2 regions of the Shewanella aegiceratis genome follow, and region 1 is predicted to be linked to the other one. Evidence: predicted binding sites of a transcription regulator. Region 1 holds the regulator's gene; the other holds the start of a gene.
The links. Region 1 encodes FliA, which starts transcription of late flagellar genes. Its sites were predicted from a motif close to CTAAAGNTNNNNNNNNNNNNGCCGATA; they were not measured.

Region 1 (4,718 bases):
TCGCATTGGAGCCTATGAGCAGCTGGCAACCTATGGCAAAATAATGGGGTGCCCGGTCAAGCAAGCTCATGATCTCAATGAGTTGGAACAAATTCTTTATCAGTTCCGCAATCGCAAGCTAGTATTGATAGATACGGCGGGCATGGGACAGAGAGATGTGAGATTGTTCCAGCAACTTGATAATTTAACTGCAAATAGCAGATTACCTATTCGTAGTTATCTGGTACTGTCATCTACAAGTCAAAGAAGAGTGCTTGAAGATGCCGTCGCGCAGTTTACCCGGATTCCATTATCCGGCGCGATTTTGACCAAATTAGATGAATCAGTGGCCTTGGCACCGGCGTTGAGTGTGTTGATTCAAAGTGGATTACCTTTGAGTTATGTCACCGATGGACAAAGAGTGCCAGAAGATATGCAAGTAGCCGACACCTTAGCCTTAGCCAACAAGGCCCTGTCGGTACTCGAAAAGAAAGTGCAACCAATACAGAATAACGAAAGGTCATATGAACAGGCCTACGCATTTGAGTAATATAATGAGTCGGGATCAAGCAAGCGGTTTACGTATGATGAATCAACCATATAACGAAAAAGTAAAAGTAATTGCCGTAACCGGTGGTAAGGGTGGCGTAGGTAAAACCAGCGTATCGATCAATACCGCCGTCTCCCTGGCCGAGAAGGGCAAGCGTGTGCTTGTGCTCGATGCCGACTTGGGCCTGGCCAACGTCGATGTCATGTTGGGCCTGAGAGCCGAGCGCAATCTCTCCCACGTATTATCTGGCGATGCCGACCTTGACGATATTATCGTACGCGGTCCTAAGGGGATTGGCATTATTCCAGCTACCTCTGGCACCCAGGCAATGGTCGAGCTGACACCGGCCCAGCATGCGGGCCTGATCCGTGCCTTTAGCGAGATGAAGACCCAGTTTGATATTCTGGTGGTCGATACCGCGGCAGGTATCTCAGACATGGTGCTCAGCTTCTCTCGCGCTTCTCAAGATGTGTTGGTTGTGGTGTGCGACGAGCCGACCTCTATTACCGATGCCTATGCTTTGATTAAGATTCTTAGCCGTGAGCACGGTGTATTCAGGTTTAAGATTGTGGCAAATATGGTCAGAAGTTTGCGAGAAGGGATGGAGTTGTTTGCTAAACTTAGCAAGGTAACCGACCGTTTTCTCGACGTGGCCCTGGAGCTGGTTGCGACTATCCCCTTCGATGAAAACCTTCGCAAATCAGTTCGTAAACAAAAGTTGATCGTCGAGGCATTTCCTAAGTCGCCGGCGTCAATTGCTTATCACGGCCTAGCGAATAAGATTATAAGCTGGCCAGTGCCACAACAACCGGGCGGACACCTGGAGTTCTTTGTAGAGCGATTGGTTCAACGTCCCGAATATCAAGAGGATCGTACGAGTGAGTAAAGCCGCTGCGTATACTTGTTTAGATAACAAAGCTTCTATTGTCGAACAGTATGCACCGTTGGTAAAAAGGATTGCTCACCATTTACTCGCTCGTCTACCCGCATCGGTGCAATTGGATGATCTGTTACAAGCAGGTATGATGGGCCTGCTTGAAGCCTCGGCCAAGTTCGATGGCAGCAAGGGCGCCAAGTTTGAAACCTTCGCCGGTATACGAATTCGCGGCTCTATGCTCGACGAAATTAGGCGAGGAGACTGGGTGCCCAGGTCGGTTCACCGTAATCAGCGACGCATAGCCCAGGTGATTGACGAGCTAGAACAAGAACTTGGACGTGACGCAAAAGACAATGAAATTGCGGATCGACTTGATATGACGCTCGATGAGTACCATCATATTCTTAATGATGTTTCTGTCGGGAAAGTAGTTGGAATTGAAGATCTTGGTGTATCGGTCGATGTAGTAAGACAGGAAGACGATCATCAGGACGACGCATTTGAGTCACTGGCAGAGACACAGTTCCACGAGGCCCTCGTCGAGGCGATTAAATTACTGCCAGAAAGAGATGGATTAGTTTTGTCGTTATATTATGACGAAGCATTAAATTTAAAAGAGATCGGTGCCGTACTTGATGTCAGCGAATCCCGAGTTAGCCAGATACACAGCCAGGCGATGCTCAGACTCAAAGCTAAACTCAAGCATTGGACCAAAATATAACGATTACATGAGCAATATAAAAACAGCTCCGCGGAGGAAACCTTGGACAAGAATATGAAGATTCTCGTTGTTGACGACTTCTCAACAATGAGACGCATCATCAAGAACTTGTTGAGAGACTTGGGTTTTAATAACACTCAGGAAGCAGATGACGGTTCGACAGCCTTGCCTATGTTGCAAAAAGGCGATTTTGACTTTGTCGTGACCGATTGGAATATGCCTGGCATGCAGGGGATCGACCTGTTAAAGGCTATCCGTGCTGATGACAACCTGAAGCACATTCCTGTGTTGATGGTGACTGCGGAAGCGAAAAGGGAACAGATCATTGCAGCGGCGCAGGCCGGTGTGAATGGCTATGTGGTGAAACCTTTTACTGCGGCGACATTGAAAGAGAAGTTAGACAAAATTTTCGAACGACTCGGTTAATCAAGGTTGAGCTATGCAGGCAGAAACTTCAGGGCTGATCAATCTAGCACAGGCCAAGCAACTCGTTGATCTGCTAGAGGCGGGTCAACAAGAGATGGCCGATGAGCTAGTTCGCGATATCGCCAGCCCGATTCAGAAAGAGCTGTTTGACGAGGTGGGTCGCCTAACCCGTCAGCTTCACAGTGCCATAGTGGACTTTCAGGTGGACGGTCGCCTCGTGGAGCTGGCCAATAGCGAAATTCCCGATGCCAAAGAGCGCCTCAATTATGTCATCGACATGACGGAACAGGCCGCTAATAAAACCATGGACGCTGTCGAAGAGTCTCTGCCTCTTGCAGATGCCCTTACCATGAACGTACAGGCCGTTAAGCCTTCCTGGGATCGCCTAATGCGTCGCGATATTCAGCTGCACGAATTCAAGGCGCTCTGCCATGACGTTCAGCAGTTCATCGAGCGCAGCGAATCCGATTCCAATCGTTTGAAAGAGTTACTCAACAACATACTACTGGCCCAGGACTTCCAAGATCTGACCGGACAGATGATCCGCCGGGTGATCGAGCTGGTGCGAGAGGTTGAGAGTAATCTGGTCTCTATGTTGACCGTATTTGGCGAGCAGCCCATCACGGATAAACCCCGTGCATCAGAGAAGTGTGTCGAAGCTGAAGGTCCTATTATGAACGCTGATCAGCGTGATGATGTCGTGACAGGGCAAGATGAAGTCGATGACTTGCTGTCGAGTCTAGGTTTCTAAGTAGGAGTCATATGAATGTCCTTTGATGTTGATGAAGAGATACTGCAGGACTTTTTGATTGAAGCGGGCGAGATCCTTGAGCTTCTCTCTGAACAGCTGGTGGCGTTAGAGAATAACCCCGACGACACCGAACTACTCAATGCCATCTTCCGTGGATTCCATACCGTTAAAGGCGGCGCCGGCTTCCTGAGTTTGACGCCCATGGTGGATGTTTGTCACGAAGCGGAAAACACCTTCGACCTGTTACGCACGGGTAAGCGTAGCGTTTCTGCCGAGCTGATGGATATCATCCTGCAGGCCGTCGACACCATCAACTCTATGTTTGCCGAGACCCAGGCGGGTGTCGAGCAAAGCCCTGCCGATGAAGGCCTGTTAGCTAACCTTAAATTATTGAGCTCTGGTGGCTTATTGCCATCTGAGCAGGGCGGAGCATCAGTTGAAGCCGTTGCAGATACGCCGGTTGAAGCAGCTATCGAAACACCAGCAGACGACGGTTTAGAGCTATTTGATATGCCGCTCGATGACGGTGTCGAACTGTTCGACGAGCCGGTAAGCGATACGCCCCTGACCTCTATCGCCGGAGAAGGTGATATAGATGAGATCGATGAATCTGAATTCGAAGCCCTGCTCGATGCCCTTCATGGCAGCGGTAAGGGGCCATCAAGTACGGCGCCAGCAGGTGCGGCGCCGATTCAGGCGAGCGACAGCGATGACATCACAGACGATGAGTTCGAGTCGCTGCTCGATGAACTGCATGGCTCGGGTAAGTTCCAGGCCCCTTCGGCTCCTATTGCCAAGGTGCCAGAGCCAACCTCGCCGCCGGTGGATGCCGATGAGATCACCGACGATGAATTTGAAAAGCTGCTCGATGAGCTGCATGGCGCCGGTGCAGGCCCTGGCAGTGAGACAAGTAAACCAGTAGCTCCAGCCGCTAAGGCACCAGCAGCGCCTGCGCCGGATAAAGTCGCCGCCCCTGCGCCAAGTAATGTTAAGGCTCAGAGCGTGAAGGCACAGCCCGTTGAGGCGCCAGCTCCTAAGCCTGTGGTGAAAGAGAAAGCCGCGGCCAAGGCGCCGGCAACTAATATGCCTCAGGCGGAAACCACAGTGCGCGTCGATACCGCGCGCTTGGATCAGATCATGAACATGGTCGGTGAGCTGGTATTGGTGCGTAACCGCTTGCTTAGCCTAGGGATCTCCCGCGATGATGAGGATATGTCTAAGGCGCTGGCGAACCTGGATCTGGTGACCGCCGATCTCCAGGGCGCGGTGATGAAGACGCGCATGCAACCGATCAAGAAGGTCTTCGGTCGCTTCCCTCGCGTGGTGCGGGATCTGGCGCGCAGCCTGAATAAAGAGATCGATCTTCGCATGATAGGTGAAGATACGGATCTGGATAAAAACCTGGTGGAAGCTC
Region 2 (4,718 bases), 170 kb from region 1:
AAGGCGAATAGGCCAATAGCGCAGGGAACTGCTCGGCATTGTCGGCGCTACCGTATTCGCTGGTCCAGGCCCAGCCGATGGTGAACTTATGGAAACGCAGCATATCCAGCACGCCTACCGCAGGCAGAATGGCGGCGAACAGATCCGGACGCTGAGTCACGGCCGCGCCCATCAACAGACCACCGTTGCTGCGGCCATAGGCACCTAGCTTGCTCTGATTAGTGTACTTGTTATCGATCAGATACTCGGCCGCTGCAAAATAATCATCGAACACATTCTGCTTCTTGTCGAACATGCCCGCCTGGTGCCAGCTCTCGCCATATTCCGCACCGCCGCGCAGGTTTGGCACAGCGTATACACCGCCCATATCCATCCAGGCGATGTTAGCCGGGCTGAATCTTGGCGTCAGCGAGATAGAGAATCCGCCGTAGGCATACAAGAGGGTTGGGTTTTCACCGTTAAGGGTCAATCCCTTCTTGTAGGAGATCATCATTGGTACGCGCGTGCCATCCTTACTGGTGTAGAACACCTGCTCAGAGGCATAGTTGTCCGGATTAAAGGCAACCTTAGGCTTAGCGTACAGGCTAGACTGGCCCGTCTTAAAGTCAAACTTATAGGTAGTCTGTGGCTGCACATAGCTGTTGAAGGTGTAATAGAAGTAATCCTTGCTACGCTTGCCATATGGTCCAGCAATCTTACCCTTACCCGGTAGGTCGACATCCTGGCGCTTCACGCCATTCATGCTGAAGATAGTGAGCTTGCCAAGCACGTCGTGCAAGTAGCTGACCACCAGGTGATCGTTGATGATGGCCACGCTGGCGATAGGGTCGCTCGACTCAGGAACCACCGTCTTCCAGTTTGCCTTGGCTGGACGATTCACATCCACCGCCACTATCTTGCCATTTGGCGCATCGAGATCTGTCTTGAAGTAGAAGACAGATTTGTCGTTACCCAGGAAGCTGTACTCGGCCTCAAGCTCGCTGATTAGCTCGACCACAGGTGCGTTGGCATCGGTCAGTGACTTGTAGAAGAAACGGTTACGGCTATCTGTGCCCTGAGAGATGGAGATCAACAGATAATCCCCAGCTTCCGACACCTCGGCGCCGAAGCCCCAATCTTTATTCTGTGGACGCTCGTAAATCAGCTTGTCTTGAGACTGATCTGTGCCCAGCTGGTGATAGTAAACCTTCTGGTTAAAGTTAACGTCGGCCAGCAGGTTACCGCCTTCGGGCGCGTCATAACGAGAATAGTAGACACCTTTATTGTCTTTGCTCCACTCGGCGCTGGAGAACTTAATCCAGTTGAGCTCGTCGCCTAGCTTGGCCCCGGTCGCCACATCGACAAACTGCCACTGCTGCCAGTCTGAGCCCGACTTAGAGACGCCATAGGCGATAATCTTACCGTCGCCGCTGACAGAGACACCGCTCAGGGCTACTGTGCCGTCGGTTGAGAAGCTGTTTGGGTCAAGGGCAACCTTCTCTTCACCGGCCTTATTCTTCACATAGAGGACAGATTGCGCCTGCAGACCGTCGTTGCGGTAATAGAAGGTGTTGTCGCCACGCTCGGTTGGGGCTGTGACTTTCTCGAAGTTCCACAGCTCGGTGATGCGATCGACTATCGCCTGCTTGTTTTCCAGCTGCGCCAGAAAATCATGGCCAGCCTGTTGCTGCTGCTTCACCCAAGCATGGGTCGCGTCACTCTCTTCCTCAAGATAACGGTAAGGGTCGGCAACCTGTACGCCGTGAATTGTTTCGACCACGCCCTGGGGCTGAACCGCTGCCTGCGCCGCTGCCGTTTCATTGGCATGGTACTGGCAACCCATGAGTGTTAAACCTAATCCGGCAAGCAAAAGGGTTTGCTTGGATAAAATCGTCTTAAGAGCCATCTGTAGCCGTCCTGGATATCTCGTTATTATTAATGGTAAACCTGTGAGCTAGCGCCCAATAACCTCGTACTATACAAGTAAAAAAAAACCGTGCAATGGCTACAAATAAACGAATCCGGCATTTGCGAAATTGACTTGTTAATAAAAAAACAACATGGATGAATTATATAAATCGTGAAATTATGCAGCAATTTTGCGTAATCAAGCGCAAATACCCCAAATGTGTGAATTCGGCCCTTCAAACACCCTCCCCAGACATTAGAAATACTAATCTAAGGCGGGAATTTTTCTAGTTTGTAGGACAAATGGTCTGACCCTATAATTCACCTCGTTTTCCGGAAGTGTCTACCCCGCTGGTAGATGGGAAACAAGAACTCCGAGTTCCCGTGCCAGTCACGTGAATTCATCCCTGGTTCTTATGCTTGACTTCCTTCCTTCAATTTGTTGATTGCAATGATTTATTTGCTGCCCACTTAAGATTAAGTGGGCTTTTTTTTGCCTGTTTTTTACCTGGCTTTTGCCAGCGCTCTCTTTCTATCCCGAGCTGACAACAAAAAACCGGCCTTGTTGGCCGGTTTCCATAAATATTATTAACTCACCGTGGCTTTTTTAATCCAGCGGCTTGCTGAGGCGAATAACCACGCGTCTGTTACGCGCCCGCTCATCTATGGTGTCGTTAGATGCTACATGGCGACGCTCGCCGTGACCATAGGTATGAATACGCTCATTGGGGATACCCGCCGACAGGAAGAGCTGTTTGACCGAATTGGCGCGCTTCTCCGATACTTTCTTGTTCACCGAGCGGCCACCGAAGCTGTCGGTATAGGCATCGATCAACACCAGCTCGACCTCAGGATCATAAGAGAGATACTCCTGCACCTTGGCGATCTGCGCCTTGGAGTATCGAGTCAGCTCAGAGCCGCCAAATTCATAGGTCAGCACGGTAAAGGCGATATCATCGAAACTATAGGGCAAGAGATTGGCCAAACAGGATTTAAACTCGGCGTAACGACGACCAAAATTGGCAGCCGACAGCCCCACGGCAACCTTGCTGGAGCGGTTATACCAATCGGCATAATAGAAGGTCGGTTGCATACCTCGTTCGAGTTCATTGAGCATGGACCAGGCCGCCTTCTTAGGCACCTCGCCACTGAAATATTTCTGATAGGTCAGATCGGTTATCGGACGGGATACCACACCTGGTCGCCAGGCGGGCGCCATGCTCATCAACTTGGCGCTGGTCACCTCGTCGGGCTTCACCCACATATCCAGGCTAAAGTTCAAATCATGATCTTTACCGGCGCGGCTGGTAAACACCGCCTTGCCGTAAGATGGGATCTCATGCTCCAGGCGACAGATGATGGGGGTATTGCCGCTCAGGCGCCAGGAAGACTGTTCCAAAGAGGCCACATAGTGACGCAACTCGGCCTGCGCCGTCGTCGCCAGACTCAAGCCAATCCCGAATGTCATCGCACATAGCACCCTAACCCACATAGACAGTCACTCTTGTTAATTACGTTACTTATCCCTATCGGCCTAATTTAGCATTCCTTTAGCCCATATATTGACCAATCAAACATGACAAGCTCCCATCGGATACTTCATAATAGCCCCCCACTCTTCACTTTGGATATTTTAATGAGCGATATTTGCGACGCACACAAACTTAAGCATAGATTTCGTGGCTACTTTCCCGTCGTCATAGATGTTGAAACCGCGGGTTTTAATGCTCAAACCGATGCGTTGCTGGAGATCGCCGTCACCCTGCTGAAGATGGATGATAATGGCGACTTGGTGCTGGATAAGACGTTACATTATCATATCGAGCCCTTCGAAGGCGCCAACCTAGAGCCAGAAGCCTTGGCGTTTAATGGCATAGACCCAAACAATCCGCTGCGCGGCGCCGTCAGCGAGAAGGAAGCCTTCTTAGAGATTTTTAAAGAGGTCAAGAAGCACCAGAAGGCATCAAATTGTCACCGCAGCATCATAGTGGCCCACAACGCCGCCTTCGACCACGGCTTCGTCACGCAGGCGATTGAGCGCAACGCCCTCAAGCGTACGCCATTTCATCCCTTTGCCACCTTCGACACCGCCGCCCTCTCGGGCCTTGCGTTGGGTCATACCGTTTTGGCCAAGGCCTGTGAGATTGCCGGTATCCCCTTCGACAACAAAGAGGCTCACTCCGCCCTGTATGATACCGAGCGCACCGCCGAGCTGTTTTGTCATATCGTCAACAAGTGGAAGGCCTTAGGCGGCTGGCCGGTGGCCACGCCTAGCGAAGAAACAGGTAGCGATGAAGCAGCCAGCGAGCCGGCTAGCGGGCAAGACACAGATACGAGTGCTAACGGCTAACAAATAGCGAGTATCAATCGTAACTCTTATGAGAGCTTAATAGTGAGAGCTTGATAGCTCGTAGCGGATGCGGCGAGCTATCAATAATTAAACCGATATTTACAGCCCTGTACGACTGTCCAGATTCAGGGCTTTAATTAAATCAAACACCTCATAGATCTCCTTAAACACCTGCTCTATGTCATCGACAAAATCCAGTGGCTTTAGCAGATCCAGTTTAGGTTCAAAATAGTTATGCTTGCAGGCGATCTTAATCAGCAGTCGTCCATCTTTAAAACTCGCCTCTAGTTCGCCACCGTAGAAACGAGACAGTGAGAGCATACGCTCCATGGTCGCCGTATTTAGCAAATATCTCGCCTCGACTTGATCGTCGCTATACACCTGAAACTCTCGCTCAAAGGTTGGGTCTTCCAGCTTTACCCGTGTCAGCTTCTGTTTAAACTGCACTAAGCTGTTGCCAATAACTCCTTTATCCTGACGC

Region 2: a site for FliA is predicted at 3,415-3,441, ahead of K0H80_RS07720 (flagellar protein MotY). Genes of this name have one in related genera too.

Annotation. Positions count from the first base shown of each region.
Region 1 is NZ_CP080416.1:1,541,478-1,546,195, forward strand. Features, by position in the region: gene flhF (flagellar biosynthesis GTPase FlhF) at 1-529, shown strand, start outside; gene K0H80_RS06875 (MinD/ParA family protein) at 534-1,415, shown strand; gene K0H80_RS06880 (RNA polymerase sigma factor FliA) at 1,408-2,127, shown strand; gene cheY (chemotaxis response regulator CheY) at 2,170-2,553, shown strand; gene K0H80_RS06890 (protein phosphatase CheZ) at 2,567-3,304, shown strand; gene K0H80_RS06895 (chemotaxis protein CheA) at 3,320-4,718, shown strand, end outside.
Region 2 is NZ_CP080416.1:1,712,442-1,717,159, reverse strand. Features, by position in the region: gene K0H80_RS07725 (prolyl oligopeptidase family serine peptidase) at 1-1,885, opposite strand, end outside; gene K0H80_RS07720 (flagellar protein MotY) at 2,495-3,355, opposite strand; gene rnt (ribonuclease T) at 3,524-4,237, shown strand; gene K0H80_RS07710 (DUF3137 domain-containing protein) at 4,337-4,718, opposite strand, start outside.